One region of the Shinella sp. G-2 genome, then DNA from elsewhere that is predicted to be linked to it. Evidence: riboswitches for the same ligand, from Rfam matches in the RefSeq annotation. Region 1 holds a riboswitch; each other region holds the start of a gene.

What was found. Region 1 has a riboswitch for thiamine pyrophosphate ahead of thiD (bifunctional hydroxymethylpyrimidine kinase/phosphomethylpyrimidine kinase). Riboswitches for the same ligand answer to the same signal wherever they lie in the genome.
Region 2: linked by a shared signal. The riboswitch ahead of thiB (thiamine ABC transporter substrate binding subunit) and the one ahead of thiD (bifunctional hydroxymethylpyrimidine kinase/phosphomethylpyrimidine kinase) in region 1 are both predicted to bind thiamine pyrophosphate.
Region 3: linked by a shared signal. The riboswitch ahead of thiC (phosphomethylpyrimidine synthase ThiC) and the one ahead of thiD (bifunctional hydroxymethylpyrimidine kinase/phosphomethylpyrimidine kinase) in region 1 are both predicted to bind thiamine pyrophosphate.

The regions. Positions count from the first base shown of each region.
Region 1 covers NZ_JBBEYH010000017.1:36,332-42,114, reverse strand. The annotation lists gene V8U06_RS20805 (class II glutamine amidotransferase) at 1-392, opposite strand, end outside; gene V8U06_RS20800 (pirin family protein) at 667-1,578, shown strand; gene V8U06_RS20795 (GFA family protein) at 1,634-2,038, shown strand; gene V8U06_RS20790 (AraC family transcriptional regulator) at 2,042-2,842, shown strand; gene V8U06_RS20785 (LysE family translocator) at 2,918-3,532, shown strand; gene thiD (bifunctional hydroxymethylpyrimidine kinase/phosphomethylpyrimidine kinase) at 3,536-4,339, opposite strand; TPP riboswitch at 4,380-4,476, opposite strand; gene V8U06_RS20775 (peptide chain release factor 3) at 4,705-5,783, opposite strand, start outside.
Region 2 covers NZ_JBBEYH010000008.1:99,609-105,391, reverse strand. The annotation lists gene V8U06_RS15305 (NAD(P)/FAD-dependent oxidoreductase) at 1-719, opposite strand, end outside; gene V8U06_RS15300 (GntR family transcriptional regulator) at 777-1,472, opposite strand; gene V8U06_RS15295 (glutamine synthetase family protein) at 1,613-2,956, shown strand; gene V8U06_RS15290 (NAD(P)/FAD-dependent oxidoreductase) at 2,956-4,260, shown strand; gene V8U06_RS15285 (hypothetical protein) at 4,336-4,512, opposite strand; TPP riboswitch at 4,645-4,757, shown strand; gene thiB (thiamine ABC transporter substrate binding subunit) at 4,797-5,783, shown strand, end outside.
Region 3 covers NZ_JBBEYH010000012.1:43,760-49,542, forward strand. The annotation lists gene V8U06_RS18050 (hypothetical protein) at 348-572, shown strand; gene V8U06_RS18055 (YqaA family protein) at 853-1,290, shown strand; gene V8U06_RS18060 (sigma-70 family RNA polymerase sigma factor) at 1,344-1,889, shown strand; gene V8U06_RS18065 (anti-sigma factor family protein) at 1,876-2,649, shown strand; gene V8U06_RS18070 (Bax inhibitor-1/YccA family protein) at 2,677-3,393, shown strand; TPP riboswitch at 3,643-3,759, shown strand; gene thiC (phosphomethylpyrimidine synthase ThiC) at 3,850-5,661, shown strand; gene thiO (glycine oxidase ThiO) at 5,664-5,783, shown strand, end outside.

The DNA of each region.
Region 1 (5,783 bases):
TTGTCGAGCATGGTTTCGAGCGGGCGGCAGAGATGCTCGAAATCGGCGATCTGGCCGTTGTGCATGAAGGACCAGACGCCATGCACGAAGGGATGGCAATTGTCGCGCCGCGTGCCGCCGCCGGTCGCGGCGCGCACATGGGCAAGGAAGAGCGGCGAGCGGACCTGGCGGGCGATGCTCCGGAGATTGCAGTCCGACCAGGCGGGCAGGATGTCACGGTAGCGGCCGGGCTCCGGCCGTTCGCCGTACCAGGCGATGCCGAAGCCGTCGCCATTGGTGGCCGTCTTGGCGCGGGTGGCGCAGTGGGATTGTTCGATCAGCGAGTGGGCGGGCGAGGAGACGAGTTCCTCGAGATAAAGCGGCTCTCCGCGATAGGCTGCCCAACGGCACATGACACTTCCCGCTTGAAAGGACCGGTGGAAACCGGTGTTTGATCCGACGCATTAACCATGGCACTGCCCGGATTTTCAACGCAAATGGGTAAAAATGCGTTAACGAATGTAAACGGGCCGAAACCATGCGTGTCATTATGATGACGGGCAGAAAACCGGGCAGTTTCCGGCGGAACATTGTTTTGTGAACACTGCGTTTCAAACCGGCCCGATTTCGTGAACAATGGCCACGGCGTATAAGGGCTGCAAGCAACCCAGTCGAAAGGACCCAGCCATGTCCATACGCCCCGTAAAACACGAAAGCATCGCCCGTCCCGCCATGGAAGGCGCCGGCGTCAAGCTGCACCGCGTCTTCGGTTTCGGCGATCCGTCGATGACCGACCCCTTCCTGATGATGGACGATTTCCGCAACGACGATCCGCAGGACTATATCCGCGGCTTCCCCTGGCACCCGCATCGCGGCATCGAGACCATCACCTATGTGCTGGCCGGCACCGTCGAACACGGCGACAGCCTCGGCAATCACGGCGTGATGGGCGCCGGCGACGTGCAGTGGATGACCGCCGGCAGCGGCATCCTGCACCAGGAGATGCCGCGCGGCGACTTTGCCGGCAAGATGCACGGCTTCCAGCTCTGGGCCAACCTGCCCTCGTCGCTGAAGATGACCGCGCCGCGCTACCAGGACATCAAGTCCGCCGACATCCCCGTCGTCGTCGATGACGACGGCACGGCAGCGCGCATCATCGCCGGCAGCTTCTGGGGCAAGACCGGCCCGGTCGACGGCATCGCCGCCGAGCCCGTCTATCTCGACATTTCCGTGCCGCCGGGCAAGACGAAGCGCCTGCCGGTCGACACCTACCGGTCGGCCTTCGCCTATATCTTCGCCGGATCCGGCACGTTCCGCGACGCTTCGAAACCCTTCGGCGTGAAGGTGGAGAAGGAATATGAGGGCGAGGAGCTGAACATCCGCGACCTCTCCGGCAACCGCACGCTCGTCGTCTTCGACACCGGCGACGAAGTGACGGTGCAGGCGGGCGAGAAGGGCATCCGGTTCCTGCTCGTCTCCGGCAAGCCGATCGAGGAGCCCGTCGCCTGGCATGGCCCGATCGTGATGAACACGCAGGCCGAATTGCAGCAGGCGATGCGCGAACTGCGCAACGGCACCTTCATCAAGCCGGCGCATTGACGCTGGCCCATGAAACCCTATCCTTCCGCCGTACCCTGCGGCGGAAGGATTGCATATGCGCATCGACGGGCAGTGCCATTGCGGCTTCGTGACCTACGAGGCCGAAATCGACCCCGGGGCAGTCTCCATCTGCCACTGCGCGGATTGCCAGCGGCTGACCGGCTCACCCTACCGGGTGACCGCCACCGTGCCGCGTGCGGCCGTGCACCTTACCGGCAACCCGCCGCAACTCTACACCAAGACCGCCGAGAACGGCCGCCAGCGGCTGCAGTATTTCTGTCCCGAATGCGGATCGCCGCTCTTCGCCACCGGCACGGGGGACGATGCCGAGACCTGGGGCATCCGCTGGGGCAGCATCAACCAGCGCGCCCACCTGAGGCCCGTGCGCCAGATCTGGTGCGCATCCGCCACGGACTGGTTCGGCGAGACGGCCGCGCTGCCCGGCAAGCCCAGGGACTGAGCCATGGCGTCAGGCCGTTTCCGCATCTGCAGAACGGGCATCGACGGCATCGAAGCGGTCTTCGCCGACAGCCGCCATGCCTTCGCGCGCCACACGCACGAGACCTATGGCATCGGCGTGGTCGAGCGCGGCGCGCAGAGATCGGCGAGCGGGCGCGGTCAGGTCGAGGCCGCGGCTGGCGACACCATCACCGTCAATCCTGGCGAGGTGCATGACGGGGCGCCCATCGGCGATGCGCCGCGCGCCTGGCGCATGCTCTACCTGCAGCCCACCGTCGTCGCGGCGGCCGCCGAGGATATCTTCGAGGGCCGGCCGCGCGAGGAATTTCATGCGCCGGTGCTGGCGGACGGGCGCATCGCCGGGCTCGTTGCAGCAACGCTCGACGCCCTGACGGACGAGCGCACCGGGCCGCTCGGACGCGATGAGCGCCTTTTCCTGCTGCTCGCCGCAGTCCTGCGCGAGCAGAAGCCGCGACGGGAGGGCGTCGCCGCATCCGCCGTCGCGCGCGCCCGGGAACGGCTCGACAGCAGCCCAGCCTCGGCCGTCACGCTGGAGAGCCTTGCCGCCGATTGCGGTCTCGGGCGTTTCCGGCTGCTGCGCGATTTCGCCCGCGCGACGGGTCTCACGCCGCATGCCTACCTGCTGCAACGCCGCACGGAGCTTGCCCGCCGGCTAATTGGCGGCGGCACGCCGCTTGCCGACGCCGCCATCACGGCGGGCTTTGCCGACCAGAGCCACATGACGCGCAACTTCACGCGCCGCTACGGCTATACGCCCGGCGCCTATCTCGCCGCCCTCGTCTGACAGCGCAATTTCGTTCAAGACCCAGGCCCAGCGCGCGGTGTTTCCTGCCGTTCTTTCGGCATCTGGGAACCCGCCATGACACTTGAATTCCTCATCACCTCGCTCGTCGTCATCCTGCTGCCGGGCACCGGCGTGATCTATACGCTGGCGCTCGGCATCAGCGGCGGCTTTCGCGCCGGGCTGCTTGCCGCCTTCGGCTGCACGCTCGGCATCGTCCCGCATATCCTCGCCAGCGTCGTCGGCCTTGCCGCTCTCCTGCATGCCAGCGCGCTCGCCTTCGAGGTGCTGCGCTATATCGGCGTCGCCTATCTGCTCTTCATCGCCTGGAGCCTGCTGCGCGAGAGCAATGCGCTGGACCTCGGCCCCCAGGAGGCGCCGGCGGAAAAGGCGCTGCGCATCGTGCGCAAGGGCATCCTCACCAATATCTTCAATCCGAAGCTCTCGCTGTTCTTCCTGGCCTTCCTCCCGCAATTCGTACCGGCAAGCGCCACCGGCGCAACGGGACAGATGCTCCTCCTCGGCGGCGTCTTCATGCTGCTGACCTTTCTCGTCTTCGCGCTCTATGCCGGGCTCGCGGCGGGCCTGCGCCAGCAGGTGCTGAGCCGGCCGAAGATCATGGTCTGGACGCAGCGCAGCTTTGCCGCCGCACTCGGGCTGATGGGCCTGCGGCTGGCGCTTGCCGATCGCTGACGGTCACGTCCACAGCGCGTGGAAATGGTGGAGCGGCCCGTGGCCGCTGCCGACGGACAGCGCATCGGAGGCCCGCACCGCGCCGGCGACGAAGCGCTTCGCCGCCGCCGCCGCGTCGGCAAGCGGCCGCCCCTTGCCGAGCTCCGCGGCAAGGGCGCTCGACAGCGAGCAGCCGGTGCCATGGGTGTTGCGCGTCAGGACGCGCACGCCCTCGAACCACGAAAGTCCCTCCGGCGTCGCCAGCACGTCCGGGCTTTCGGCGCCCGGCAGATGCCCACCCTTCAGCAGCACCGCCATCGGGCCGAGCGCGAGAAGGCGCCGCGCCTGATCCGCCATGGCCGCGCGGTCGACCGCCTCCGCCTCGCCCAGCAGCACTGCGGCTTCCGGCAGGTTCGGCGTCAGCACCGTCGCAAGCGGCAGCAACCGGCCGACAAGCGCTGCGACCGCCTCCCGCGCCAGAAGCGAGGCGCCGCCCTTGGCCACCATGACGGGATCCAGCACGACGGGCACGCCGCGATGGGGCGACAGGGCATCGGCCACGGCGACGGCGATCTCCGCCGAGGCGATCATGCCGATCTTCACCGCATCGACACGCACGTCGCGAAAGACATCGGCGATCTGCGCGGCAACGAAGGCGGGCGGCACGAGGTGCACGCCGGAAACGCCCTGCGTGTTCTGCGCCGTCAACGCCGTCAGCACGGCCATGCCATAGGTGCCGCAGGCGGCGAAGGTCTTGAGATCGGCCTGGATGCCCGCGCCGCCGGACGGGTCCGAGCCCGCGATCGAAAGACTGTTTGCAATGGCCATCGCGCCTCCTTCGGGCGGAGGCGGCCTTCGGGCAGCGGCGATGCGGCACCCGTGGACTCCCTCCGCCGGCATGATCCGGTTCAGGTTCAAAGGGTGCTTCTCAGCCCGCCTTCCGGCGGACGCCCCTGTCTCGGGATGGTTTTGGCAGATGCGGGGCAGGCTGTCACGTCGAAAGTGGCGGGGGCCAATTCCCGCAAGCGCGCCGGCTCATTCTGCCCGTCGATGCCGGCAAACCGCCGACGCGGCGGCTGCGAGAGAATGGCAGCGCGCCACGCCGTGGCAATCTGGAAACGCGGCACGGTCCCATCCCCCACCTGTGGGGAGAAGGGGGCCGAAGGGCAGAAGGGGGGCAAATGCCCCCGCCGTCACGCCTTGGTGACGTGATATTCCTTGATGGCGACCATCTTGATTGCCGGATAGCGTTCCGCCTCGTAGCGCAGCGAGAAGGCGTCCTGCGCGAGGAAGACCGGGTCGCCATCGAGGTCGCGGGCGATATCGCCGCGGCGCTGGGTGACGAACTTGTCGAGTTCGCCCGCATTGTCGGAGGAAATCCAGCGGCAGACGGAGAAGCGCGACATTTCGAAGGACACGGGCAGGCCGTATTCCGCCGAAAGCCGTTCCTTCAGAACGTCGAGCTGCAGCGCGCCGACGACGCCGACGATGGCGGGCGAACCGTCTTCCGGCGAGAAGAGCTGCACGACGCCCTCTTCCGCCATCTGCTGGAGCGCTTCCTTCAGCTTCTTGGCCTTCATGGCGTCCTCGAGTCGCACGCGGCGCAGGATTTCCGGCGCGAAATTCGGCACGCCTTCGAAGACCAGCGCCTCGCCTTCCGTCAGCGTATCGCCGATGCGCAGCGTGCCATGGTTGGGAATGCCCACCACGTCACCGGCATAGGCCGTATCGGCGAGCTGGCGCTGCGAGGCGAAGAAGAACTGCGGCGCCGAAAGGCCGATGGTCTTGCCGGTGCGAGCAAGGCGCACCTTCATGCCGCGCTCCAGCATGCCGGAGCAGACACGGGCGAAGGCGATGCGGTCGCGGTGGTTCGGGTCCATGTTGGCCTGGATCTTGAAGACGAAGGCCGTCATCCTGTCTTCCGCCGCATGGACCTTGCGGATATCCGCCACCTGGTCGCGCGGCGGCGGCGCGAAGGCGCCGAGCGCGTTGATGAGATCGCGCACACCGAAATTCCTGAGGGCCGAGCCGAAGAAGACCGGCGTCATATGCCCCTCGAGGAAGGCCTCGCGGTCGAATGGCCGGCAGGCCTCGCGCGCCAGTTCCATCTCCTCGATGAAGGCCGCGCGCTCGTTTTCCGGCAGGTGCTTGGCCACTTCCGCGGCGTCGTCGATCTTCGTCGGCTGGACCTGCGTGTCCGAGCCGCGGAAGGTGCGGTCGGAAAGGTGGTAGGAGCCGCAGAAGGTCTTGGAGCGGCCGACCGGCCAGGTGA
Region 2 (5,783 bases), on a different contig from region 1:
GGCGTCGCGATGCGCCAGCCTTCGCCCTCCAGCACATGTTCGATGGTCGCCGCGTCGCCGGATTTCAATTCGCCGCCGAGAGACTGGAAATAGGCGAGATAGCGCTTGAGAAGGCTCTGCGGGTCGAGGATCGACCATGGATCGGTCCAGCGCAGGCCCCCGGTCAGTTCCGCGCGGATATGCGGTTCTGCGGCGGCCACTTCCGCCGTCGTCAGCTTCTGGTGGTTGACGCCGAAATTGGCCGAGAGTTTTTCCGCTTCCGCATAGGCCTTGTCCCGCTCCTTTTCCGAGCGAAACACCTTCATCCAGCCGTCCTTGCGGATGAGATCGTCGGCGCCGGAGGCGGCGATGAGATCGGCATGTTCGCTGATCGAGTTCTCGATGAGCGGCGCATAGAGATGAGCGATGCTCTGGTGCTGGCGGAAGCCAGAATGCCACCAGTAGCGGGCGAGGAAGGGGATGATGCCGGGGATCGCCGAGGGGTGGTAGTGGGCGTCGATGGTGTTGTTCAGCGCATAGCGGAAGAGCGCACCGAAATCGTGCGGGAAGCCATAGGGGAAGACGCCTTCGCGCTGGATGAGGCCGGCATTGCCGTAGGACGTCTCCTCCGCCGGGCCGCGGCGATCGATCATCACCACCTTCTTGCCGCGCCGTGCCAGATGGATCGCCGTCGAAATGCCGACCACGCCCGCGCCGAGAACAATCACATCCGTCTTCATCTGCGACCCCAAGGGAAAATCAGGTTTCATTCCTGCACGGCGTTCGGCCGATGCGTTTCACTGTCCTGCAAGTTTCAAGAGATTCTCGATGGCCGAGCGTTCGAACCCGCCGATGCCTTCGGAAATGTCGGCCTTGATCGCCGCGGCCACGGCATCCTCGTCACGCTTGCGCAGCGCCTCGATGGCCTCCTGGTGGCGGTCGACGAAATAGAGCTGGGCGACATGCTCCATGGCGATGCCGAGGAAGGGGCCGAGCTGGAGCCAGATGCTCTCCACCATCGGCATGATCACCTGCTCGGGATTGGCGGTGTAGAGCGTGCGATGGAATTCCTGGTTCAGGAGGAGGGCGTTGGCGTTGTCCTTGCGCGAGATGGCCTCGTCCTGCGCGCGGTCGATCTCGGCGAGCTGGTCGATGCGCCGCTCGGTGATGTGCGGCACGGCCCGCCGGGCGGCATGCTGCTCAAGCATGGAGCGCAGCGAGACGAGCTCGCTGAAACGATCCGCCGTCATGCGCGGCACCATGATGCGGCGATTGTCGAGCACGCGCAGCGCGCCCTCGGAGGACAGACGCCGCAGCGCCTCGCGCACGGGCGTCGGGCTGCTCTCCATCGCTTCGGCGATGCCGCGGATCGTCAGCGATTCGCCCGGGCGGATCGAGCCGACCATGATCGCCTGGCGCAGGCGCCGATGCGCGTATTCATGGGTCGTCATCCCGTCCGGCCGGTCCAGCGGCTCAAGCGCCAAATTGCCCAATCCATCCCTCCTGTGAAAGGCTGCCGGGTGCTACCCTATCCTTTGTGAGAGGTTCTAGCAGCTTGACCCACGACAAGAAAGTGTGCATATCTTGAAAATGTGATCACAAAAATAATTATGTGATACGGAAGGGGACGAACGTGAGCGACGAATCCAACTGGCTGGCCAATGCCGATGGCGTGGAAAGCATCCAGGCTGTCGTCTGCGACCTGAACGGCATCCTGCGCGGCAAGCGCGTGCCCGTCGGGCAGGCGGAGAAAGTGCTGAAAGGCGGTATCCGCATGCCGCTGTCCATCGTCGGGGTCGACGTGTGGGGCGAGGATATCGTCGGCTCGAGCCACGTCTTCGCCTCGGGCGATATGGACGGTATCTGCGCGGCGACCGGCCGCGGCGCGCTGCCGATCAGCTGGACGCTGAAGCCCTCCGCCGTCGTGCCGCTCTGGCTCTACAAGGAAAACGGCGATCCGTTCCTGGCCGATCCGCGCCAGGCGCTCGCCCATATCGTGCGCCAGTATCACGAACTCGGCCTTCGCCCCGTCGTCGCCTCGGAAATGGAATTCTATCTGATCGACGCCGAGCCCGACCATGCCGAGCCGCCGATCTCGCCCTATACCGGCAAGCGTCTCGATTCCGACGCCATCCTTTCCATCGACGAGCTGGACGATTTCGGCCAGTTCTTCTCCGACGTCTATGCGGAGTGCGAGCGGCAGAACGTGCCGGCGGATTCGGCCGTCGCCGAAAACGGCATCGGCCAGTTCGAAATCAACCTGATGCATTCCGACGATCCGTTGAAGGCCGCCGACGACGCGCTGTTCTTCAAGCGCATTATCAAGGGCGTCGCGCGCAAACACGGCTTTGCCGCCACCTTCATGGCCAAGCCCTATGGCATGCGCTCGGGCAGCGGCATGCACATGCATTTCAGCGTGATCGACGAGGACGGCAACAATGTCTTCGACGACGGCACGCCCGAGGGATCGGCCATCATGAAGCATGCCGTGGCCGGCCTGACGCGCGGCATGGCGGAATCGACCCTGCTCTTCGCCCCGCACTACAATTCCTACCGGCGCCTGCGTCCCGATACGCACGCCCCGACCTCGATCTCCTGGGGCTACGAGAACCGCACGGCCGCCATCCGCATCCCCGGCGGCAACAACAAGGCCCGGCGCATCGAGCACCGCGTCGCCGGCGCCGACGCCAATCCCTATCTCGTCATGGCCGGCATTCTCGGTGCCGCCCTCGTCGGCATCCGCAACAAGTGGGAACCGCCGGCACCGGTCTCGGGCCGCGCCTATCTCTCGCAGCTGCCGCGCATTCCCAGTGAATGGGGCTCTGCCGTCACCGCCTTCGAGAACGGTTCGATCGTTTCGGAAATCTTCGATGCGGATCTCCGCTCCATGCTGATCGCCTGCAAGCGGCAGGAAATCGCCGGCTTCGCCGAACAGGTGACCGACTTCGAGTTCAGCGCCTACCTGGAAATCGTCTGATGGACAACAAAGCTTCCTATGCCGGCAACGGCGCCTATCCCGATAGCTACTACGCTGCTTCGCGCAACATCGTCCGCACGCCGAAGGTGCTGGAAGGCGCCGTGACGGCCGACGTCGCCGTGCTCGGCGCCGGCTATTCCGGCCTCTCCACCGCCATCCACCTTGCCGAGAAAGGCTACAAGGTCGTGATGGTCGAAGGTGCCGGCATCGGCTGGGGCGCCTCCGGGCGCAATGGCGGCCAGGTCGTCAACGGCCTCAATGCCAGCCTCGACACGATCAAGCGCCGCTACGGCGATCAGGCTGGCGCCTTCGTCGGCAGTCTGGTGCAGGAAGGCGGCAAGATCATCCGCCGCCTGGTCTCGCAATACGATATCGACTGCGACCTGAAGAACGGCAACATCTACGCCGCCTATACGCCCGCCCACATGAAGGAGCTGGAGCACAAGAAGGCGCTGTGGAAGAGCTACGGCATGGACGACCACCAGATGCTGGACAAGGCGGCCATCCAGAAGCTGGTGAAGACCGATGCCTATATTGGCGGCATGCTGGACACGACCGGCGGCCACATGCATCCGCTCAACCTGACCCTCGGCGAGGCCAAGGCGCTGGAATCGCTCGGCGGCGTGATCTACGAGCAGTCGCCCGTCATCCGCGTCGAGCACGAGGCCGACAAGCCCGTCATCCACACCGCCAAAGGCAGCGTGACGGCGAACACCGCCGTGCTCTGCGGCAACGCTTATCTCGGCCATGTCGTGCCAAAGCTCGTCTCGCGCGTCATGCCGGTTTCGACCCAGATGGTCGCGACCGAGCCGCTCGGCGATCGCGCCGATGCGCTGATCCCGAGCGACATGTGCGTGGAGGACGTGCGCTACATCCTCGACTATTTCCGCCTGTCGGCCGACAAGCGCATGATCTTCGGCGGTGGTACCGTCTACGGTGGCACGGACCCCGCGGATGTACGCGCCAAGATCCGGCCAAATCTCGAAAAGGTCTTCCCGTCGCTGAAGGGCGTGAAGATCGACTATGCCTGGAGCGGCAACTTCGCCCTTTCCTTCTCGCGCGTGCCGCAGATGGGCAAGATCGGCAAGAACACCTATTTCGCCCACGGCTATAGCGGCCATGGCGTCACCGGTTCGCATCTCTTCGGCAAGATCCTCAGCGAAGCGATCCATGGCGACCTGTCGCGCTTCAGCCAGTTCGAGAAGCTCCCCTGGATTCCCTTCCCGGGAGGCCGCATGTTCCGCGCCCAGTATTCCACCATCGGTTCCTGGTGGTACCAGTTCAAGGACGCCTTCGGTCTCTGAGAGGGCCTGTACGCAACATGGAAAAAGCCCGGGTGCCGAGCATCCGGGCTTTTTGCCGTTCAGATGGCCTTACGCTTAATGGCAGACCTTGATGCGCTTGACGACGACATTCCCGTAGTAGTCGTAGGACTTGATCTTCTTGATGAAGCAGGTCGGCTGGTAGTCGTAGCTGTAGTAGCCAGCCTGCGAGGGAGCGGCGAAGGAAAGGGCGGCGACGACGGCGATGGTGGCGGAAACGATGATCTTGCGCATGGGTCTCTCCTGATCTCTTGAAGGATGAGCCTCTCTCATCCGGTGATCAGAAGGTCTCACATTGCCCCTTCCGCCGCTGTTCCAAAGGGAACAGGCCTCTTGCGCGCCGCGCAAAGCGGGATTATGCCTTGCCTTGCTCTAACGGGGTGCTCGCGGGTTTCGACCTGCCGGGCTGAGAGGCGCAACGCCAACCCGAAGAACCTGATCCGGTTAGCACCGGCGGAGGGATTAGACGGCTCATTCCAGCGCCCTATTCCCGTTTGTGACCAGACAAGGAGGCGCTGATGCGCACGGCATTTCTTTCTTCCATCGCGGCGCTTGCCGTATCCCTCGCCTTTCCCGCCTTCGCGCAGGAAAAGACGCTGACCGTCTATACCTATGAAAGCTTCGTCTCCGAATGGGGTCCGGGGCCGAAGGTCAAGGAAAGCTTCGAGAAGACCTGCGGCTGCAAGGTCGAGTGGGTCGGCGTCGCCGACGGCGTGGAGCTCCTGACCCGCCTCAAGCTCGAAGGCGAGGGCACCAAGGCCGACGTCGTGCTCGGCCTCGACACCAATCTCATCGCCGAAGCCAAGGCGACAGGCCTTTTCGAAGCCCATGGCCTCAAGCCGGAAGGCCTGACGGTGCCGGGCGGTTTTTCCGACGATACGTTCCTGCCCTATGACTACGGTCACTTCGCCATCGTCTATGACAGCGAAACGCTGAAGACGCCGCCGGCAAGCCTGAAGGAACTGGTCGAGGGCGATGCTTCCCAGAAGATCGTCATCGAGGATCCGCGCACTTCCACGCCCGGCCTCGGCCTGCTGCTCTGGGTGAAGTCGGTCTATGGCGACAAGTCCGGGGAAGCCTGGGCCAAGCTCAAGGACCGTGTGTTGACCGTCACGCCCGGCTGGTCGGAAGCCTATGGCCTGTTCACCAAGGGCGAAGCGCCGATGGTGCTGTCCTACACGACCTCGCCGGCCTATCACGTCATCGCGGAAAAGACCGAACGCTACAAGGCGGCCGCGTTCTCCGAGGGGCACTATGTCCAGATCGAGGTCGCCGGTCTCACGCGCACTTCCCATGACAAGGACCTTGCCCGCCAGTTCCTGACTTTCATGACGGGGCCGGATTTCCAGTCGATCATCCCGGAAACCAACTGGATGATGCCGGCCGCCAAGACCCGCGACCCGCTGCCGGCCGCCTTCGATGCGCTGGTGAAGCCTGAAAAGACCTTCCTGATGTCGTCGGACGAGGTGGCGGCCAACCGCAAGGCCTGGATCGACGAATGGCTC
Region 3 (5,783 bases), on a different contig from region 1:
TTGCATGCCCCATCGCATCTCGCCACCACCTCAAGTCACCCCTTGAGTAGAAAGATAGACACAAAATATACAACCTGTGAACGCAGGCGCGTCCCACAGGAAATGCTGAAGCCAAGAGGATTTCGCGAAAATTTCGCGGTGTTTCGCACTGCAAAACCGGGAAAATCGGGAAATGCCGGATTTTCCACCCGGATTTCCCCTTCAAAAGCCCCACAACAACCCGAGACGCAAAAAATCGTGTGAATTCCCATTCCGCGTGTGTCACGCTTAAGTCACGCGCGAAGCCAGGGAGTCACGCCTATACTTTAGGCAGGGGTTTTTAAGGAGCTTTGCTCCGGGGGCTGTGAATGAAAGTCGATATTGACGAGAAGGAAGACCGCGGCAACGAATTGATCGCGCTGGCGCGTCTCGTCGCCTTCGCGCTGGAAACCGCGAAGACGCTGGATGCGGAGGTGGCAGAGTTTTGCCTGGACAAGGCGCTGCGGGCGGTTCTGGAACAGATCGACGAACCATCCCGCCTGACGCTGACCGCCAGCGACATCATGCTGATGAATCGTACTCCGCTTTGTTGAGCGCATCTGGTGGCCGGTCCGCCGGCCGAACTCAGGCGCCGTCTCCTTCACGGCGCTGATCACGCCGGCGGTCTGGGGCCTCGGATCGCCGGCGATTTTTTGCGTGCTACAGATCGACGCTTTGAGTTGAAAAGAGCCGAGGCAGGCTTTTCCCCGCTGCCGCCACCCGCTACCGGAGAGCGAGGCGTCAAACGGACGCCCGCACGGAGTACGGCATGGACAGCGGCAGCGGCATCGACAGGAACGGCACGGGCGGAAACGCCGCGACCGCTGCGCATCCGTGAGCGCCGTTGCCGCCTATGGCGGTCTCTTCCTTGCCGCCTTTGTCGCCGCCACCCTGCTGCCGGCCCAGTCGGAAGCGGTTCTGGCCGGCCTGCTCGCGACGGGCCACTATGCCCCCGCGATCCTCATTCTCGTCGCCGGCATAGGCAATGTGCTCGGCTCGGTGGTCAACTGGTTGCTTGGCCGGGGCATGGAGCGGTTTCGTGAGACCCGCTGGTTTCCCGTCAGCGCCAAGAACCTCGAACGCGCCGGGAACTGGTATCGCCGCTACGGCTGGTGGAGCCTGCTCTTCAGCTGGCTGCCTTTCGTCGGGGATCCGTTGACGGTGGCCGCCGGCATCATGCGAGAACCGTTTGCCCGCTTCCTGCTGGTCGTCTCCATCGCCAAGTTTGGCCGCTACATCGTGCTCGCCGCCCTCGTTCAGCAGTGGCTGTGAATTTTTTCGACAGGCGATGGAATGAGTTTCGACCGGCTTTCGTATACTGGGGCATGAACGGAAAGACACCCGGCTTCAACGTGATCGGACAGCTCGCAGCGCTTCGGCGCTATGCGCTCTCGCTCGTTCGCAATCCGGACGAGGCGGAAGACCTTGTGCATGATGCGCTGGTGAAAGCATATGAACGCCAGTCGACCTTTCGTACCGGCGCCAGTGTGCGCAACTGGCTGATGTCGATCCTGCACAACGCCCATATCGATCGCCTGCGCCAGCGCCGTTCGCAGGAGCGCCGGCATGATGCGGCGGCCGAGATCGCGGAAACTTCCGTGCCGGCGAACCAGGATCATTCAGTGCGCCTCACGCAGTTGCGCAACGCCTTCTTCGCCCTGCCGGACGAGCAACGCGAGGCGCTGCATCTCGTCGCCATCGAGGAGCTTTCCTATCAGGAGGCGGCCGAAACGCTCGGCATTCCGGTGGGCACGCTGATGTCGCGCATCGCCCGCGCCCGCCAGCGGCTGCGCGCTTTCGAACAGAATGGCGCCGCCGCGCCCGTCACCCATCTCAGAATTGTCGGAGGTACCGGCGATGACAAGCAATGACCCCATCCTCGAATCCGATCTCAACGCCTATGTCGACGACCAGCTCGCCGTCGGCCGGCGCATCGAGGTGGAGGCCTTTCTTTCCGAGCGGCCGGAGGTCGCCGCACAGATCATGAAGGATCTGCGCGTGCGCGACGAACTGCGCCTGGCGCTTGCCGACCACCGCACTGTGACGCGGCAGGAGACGCGCGAGGCCGCGCGCCTGCTCGAGCGTGCGCTGTCGCGCCGCCGTTTCGTCTCCATCTTCCGCCGCGCGGCAACGATCGCGCTCTTCGTCGCCGCGGGCTGGACGGCCCATGCCGTGCTCGGCCCCTTCGGGGCGACGGAGGTCGTCGCTTCCACCCCGCCGCCGGCCTTCGTGGAAGAGGCCGTGCGGGCGCACAAGACGACGCTTCTGCGCGATGCCATGGCCTCGCAGCCGGAAACCGAAACCTTCGATCCCGCCGAAATCCGCTCGGCAACGGCCATCGTGCTGCCGGACCTGCCAAAGGGCTGGACCGTCATCGACACGCAGGTCTTCCCCTCCGCCTTCGGGCCGAGCGTCGAACTCGTGCTGGAACCGCGGAAGGACGAGCGGCTGTCGCTCTTCGCCGTCAGACCCGGTTCCTTTGCCGTGCAGCATGTCCTGCTCTTCCATGCCGACAATGCCCGCGCCGCCTACTGGCAGATCGGCGACGTCGCCTATGCGCTCGTGTCGGAAAGCCGCAAGGCCGACGACCTCACCGAAACCGCGCGGGACCTCTCCCGCACGCTCTACTGATCAACCGTTTCCAGAAGGAGATATTCGATGGAACCCGTACAACAGCGATTTGGCTATGGCGCGCAGGCGCAGTCGGCCGCCCTCTTCGACGAGGGCCTGCGCCAGCACATGCTGCGCATCTACAACTATATGGGCCTCGGCCTCGTCATCACCGGCATCGTCGCCTTCGTCGTCGGCTCGACGCCGGCGCTCTACGTGCCGATCTTCTCCTCGCCGCTGAAGTGGGTGGTGATGCTGGCGCCGCTCGCCTTCGTCTTCTTCTTCTCGTTCAAGATCCAGACGATGTCGGCCAGCGCCGCGCAGATGACCTTCTGGGCCTTCTGCGCCGTCATGGGCCTGTCGCTCGCCTCGGTGTTCCTGGTCTTCACCGGCACGAGCATCGCCCGCACCTTCTTCATCGCCGCCACCATGTTCGGCGCGACGAGCCTCTACGGCTATGTGACGAAGCGTGACCTCGCCAAGTTCGGCTCGTTCCTGATGATGGGCCTGATCGGCGTGATCATCGCCTCGATCGTCAACATCTTCCTGGGCTCCAGCGCCCTGCAGTTCGCGATCTCCGTCATCGGCATCGTCGTCTTCGTCGGCCTTACCGCCTGGGACACGCAGAACATCAAGGAACAGTATGCCGACAACCTCGGCCACGAGTCGCAGCAGAAGATGGCCGTGTTCGGTGCGCTTTCGCTGTATCTGAACTTCGTCAACATCTTCCAGCTTCTCCTGAATTTCACAGGCGAGCGCGAATAGTTCTCCCAACGATTTCAACGGGAACGGCGGGGCAACGCCCCGCCGTTTTCGTTTGCGTCTTCCTTTCCTCCAGCCCGCGTCCTTCCCGCGCTTTGCTCCCGGGAATCTGACCGGCATCCTCCGAGGGCAAGACACACGTGTCAGGCGCGAGAAGAGCGGAACGGACGGCGTTGCGGCGCAATAAAAGGTAAGTTTATGCTTACTTTAAATCTCCCCGTTGACAAATCGCCCGGCAGCGTTTTTGCTTGAGACATTCACCAGGGGGGTCCCGACAAGGGGCTGAGATACTGCTGGCATTCGCAGCGCAGTGACCCGTTGAACCTGATCCAGTTCATACTGGCGTAGGGACGGTGCAAGCGCTGTGGCAGCAATCCGCAACCCGGATTCCGCATCGGCGTCCTTCCATCATTCCGGCTCTAGGACTGGGTCTCCAAACCGCAACTTGGAGCCTCACCGATGAATATTGCCGCCCAGAAAATCACCCCCACCGTCACCACCGGCGCCCTCCCCGCCTCGCGGAAGATCCACATTCCCGGCGAGCAGCATCCGGATATCCGCGTTCCCATGCGCGAGATCGCCCTGCACCCAACCTCCGGCGAACCGCCTGTCACGGTCTACGATGCCTCCGGCCCCTATACCGACCCGGCCCATGTCGTTTCCATCGACGGCGGTCTGCCGCGTCTTCGCGAAAGCTGGGTCGCCGCCCGCGGCGACACGGAAGCCTATGAGGGGCGCCATATCCGTCCGGAGGACAACGGCTTTGCCACCGGTGAGCGGCTGACGCCCGAATTTCCCATCCGCAATCAGCCGCGCCGCGCCACGGGCGGAAGGGCCGTGACCCAGCTCGCCTATGCCCGCGCCGGCATCGTCACACCGGAGATGGAGTTCATCGCCATCCGCGAGAACCTCGGCCGCCAGGCCGCAAAGGAGGCTCTTGTCCGCGACGGCGAAAGCTTCGGCGCACATGTGCCGGACTTCGTCACGCCGGAATTCGTCCGACAGGAGATCGCGAGCGGCCGGGCGATCATTCCGGCCAACATCAACCACCCGGAGGCCGAACCGATGATCATCGGCCGGAACTTCCTGGTGAAGATCAACGCCAATATCGGCAATTCCGCCGTCACCTCCTCCATGGCGGAAGAGGTGGAGAAGATGGTCTGGGCGATCCGCTGGGGCGCCGATACGGTGATGGATCTCTCCACCGGCCGCAACATCCACAACATCCGCGAATGGATCATCCGCAACTCGCCGGTGCCGATCGGCACCGTGCCGCTCTACCAGGCGCTGGAGAAGGTGAACGGCATCGCCGAGGACCTGACCTGGGAGGTTTTCCGCGACACGCTGATCGAGCAGGCCGAACAGGGCGTCGACTATTTCACCATCCATGCCGGCGTGCGGCTGCACTACATCCCCCTCACCGTGAACCGCGTCACCGGCATCGTCTCGCGCGGCGGTTCCATCATGGCCAAGTGGTGTCTGCATCACCACAAGGAGAGCTTCCTCTACGAGCATTTCGAAGAGATCTGCGACATCTGCCGCGCCTATGACGTCTCCTTCTCGCTCGGCGACGGCCTGCGCCCCGGCTCGATCGCCGACGCCAACGACGCCGCGCAGTTCGCCGAACTGGAAACCCTCGGCGAACTGACGCAGATCGCCTGGGCCAGGGATTGCCAGGTGATGATCGAAGGCCCCGGCCACGTGCCGATGCACAAGATCAAAGAGAACATGGACAAGCAGCTTGCGACCTGCGGCGAGGCGCCCTTCTACACGCTCGGGCCGCTGACGACCGACATCGCTCCCGGCTATGACCACATCACCTCGGGCATTGGCGCGGCGATGATCGGATGGTTCGGCACGGCCATGCTCTGCTATGTCACGCCGAAGGAACATCTCGGCCTGCCCGACCGCAACGACGTGAAGGTCGGCGTCATCACCTACAAGATCGCCGCCCATGCCGCCGATCTCGCCAAGGGGCACCCGGCGGCGAAGATCCGCGACGACGCGCTGTCGCGCGCCCGCTTCGAGTTTCGCTGGGAGGACCAGTTCAACCTCTCGCTCGACCCGGAGACGGCCCGCGCCTTCCATGACGAGACGCTGCCCAAGGAAGCGCACAAGGTCGCGCATTTCTGCTCCATGTGCGGTCCGAAATTCTGCTCCATGCGCATCTCGCACGATATCCGCGCCGAAGCGCAGAAGGAGGGGCTGGAAGCGATGGCGGCAAAGTTCCGCGAAGGCGGCGACCTCTACATGCCTTTGGCGGGAGAATGACCATGCGCATCCTCGTCAAGGGCGCCGGCGTCGCCGGCCTTGCCACCGCCTGGCAGCTCTATCGTCACGGCTTCGAGGTGACGGTGGCCGAGCGCGCCGAAAGGGCCGGCCTCGGCGCCTCC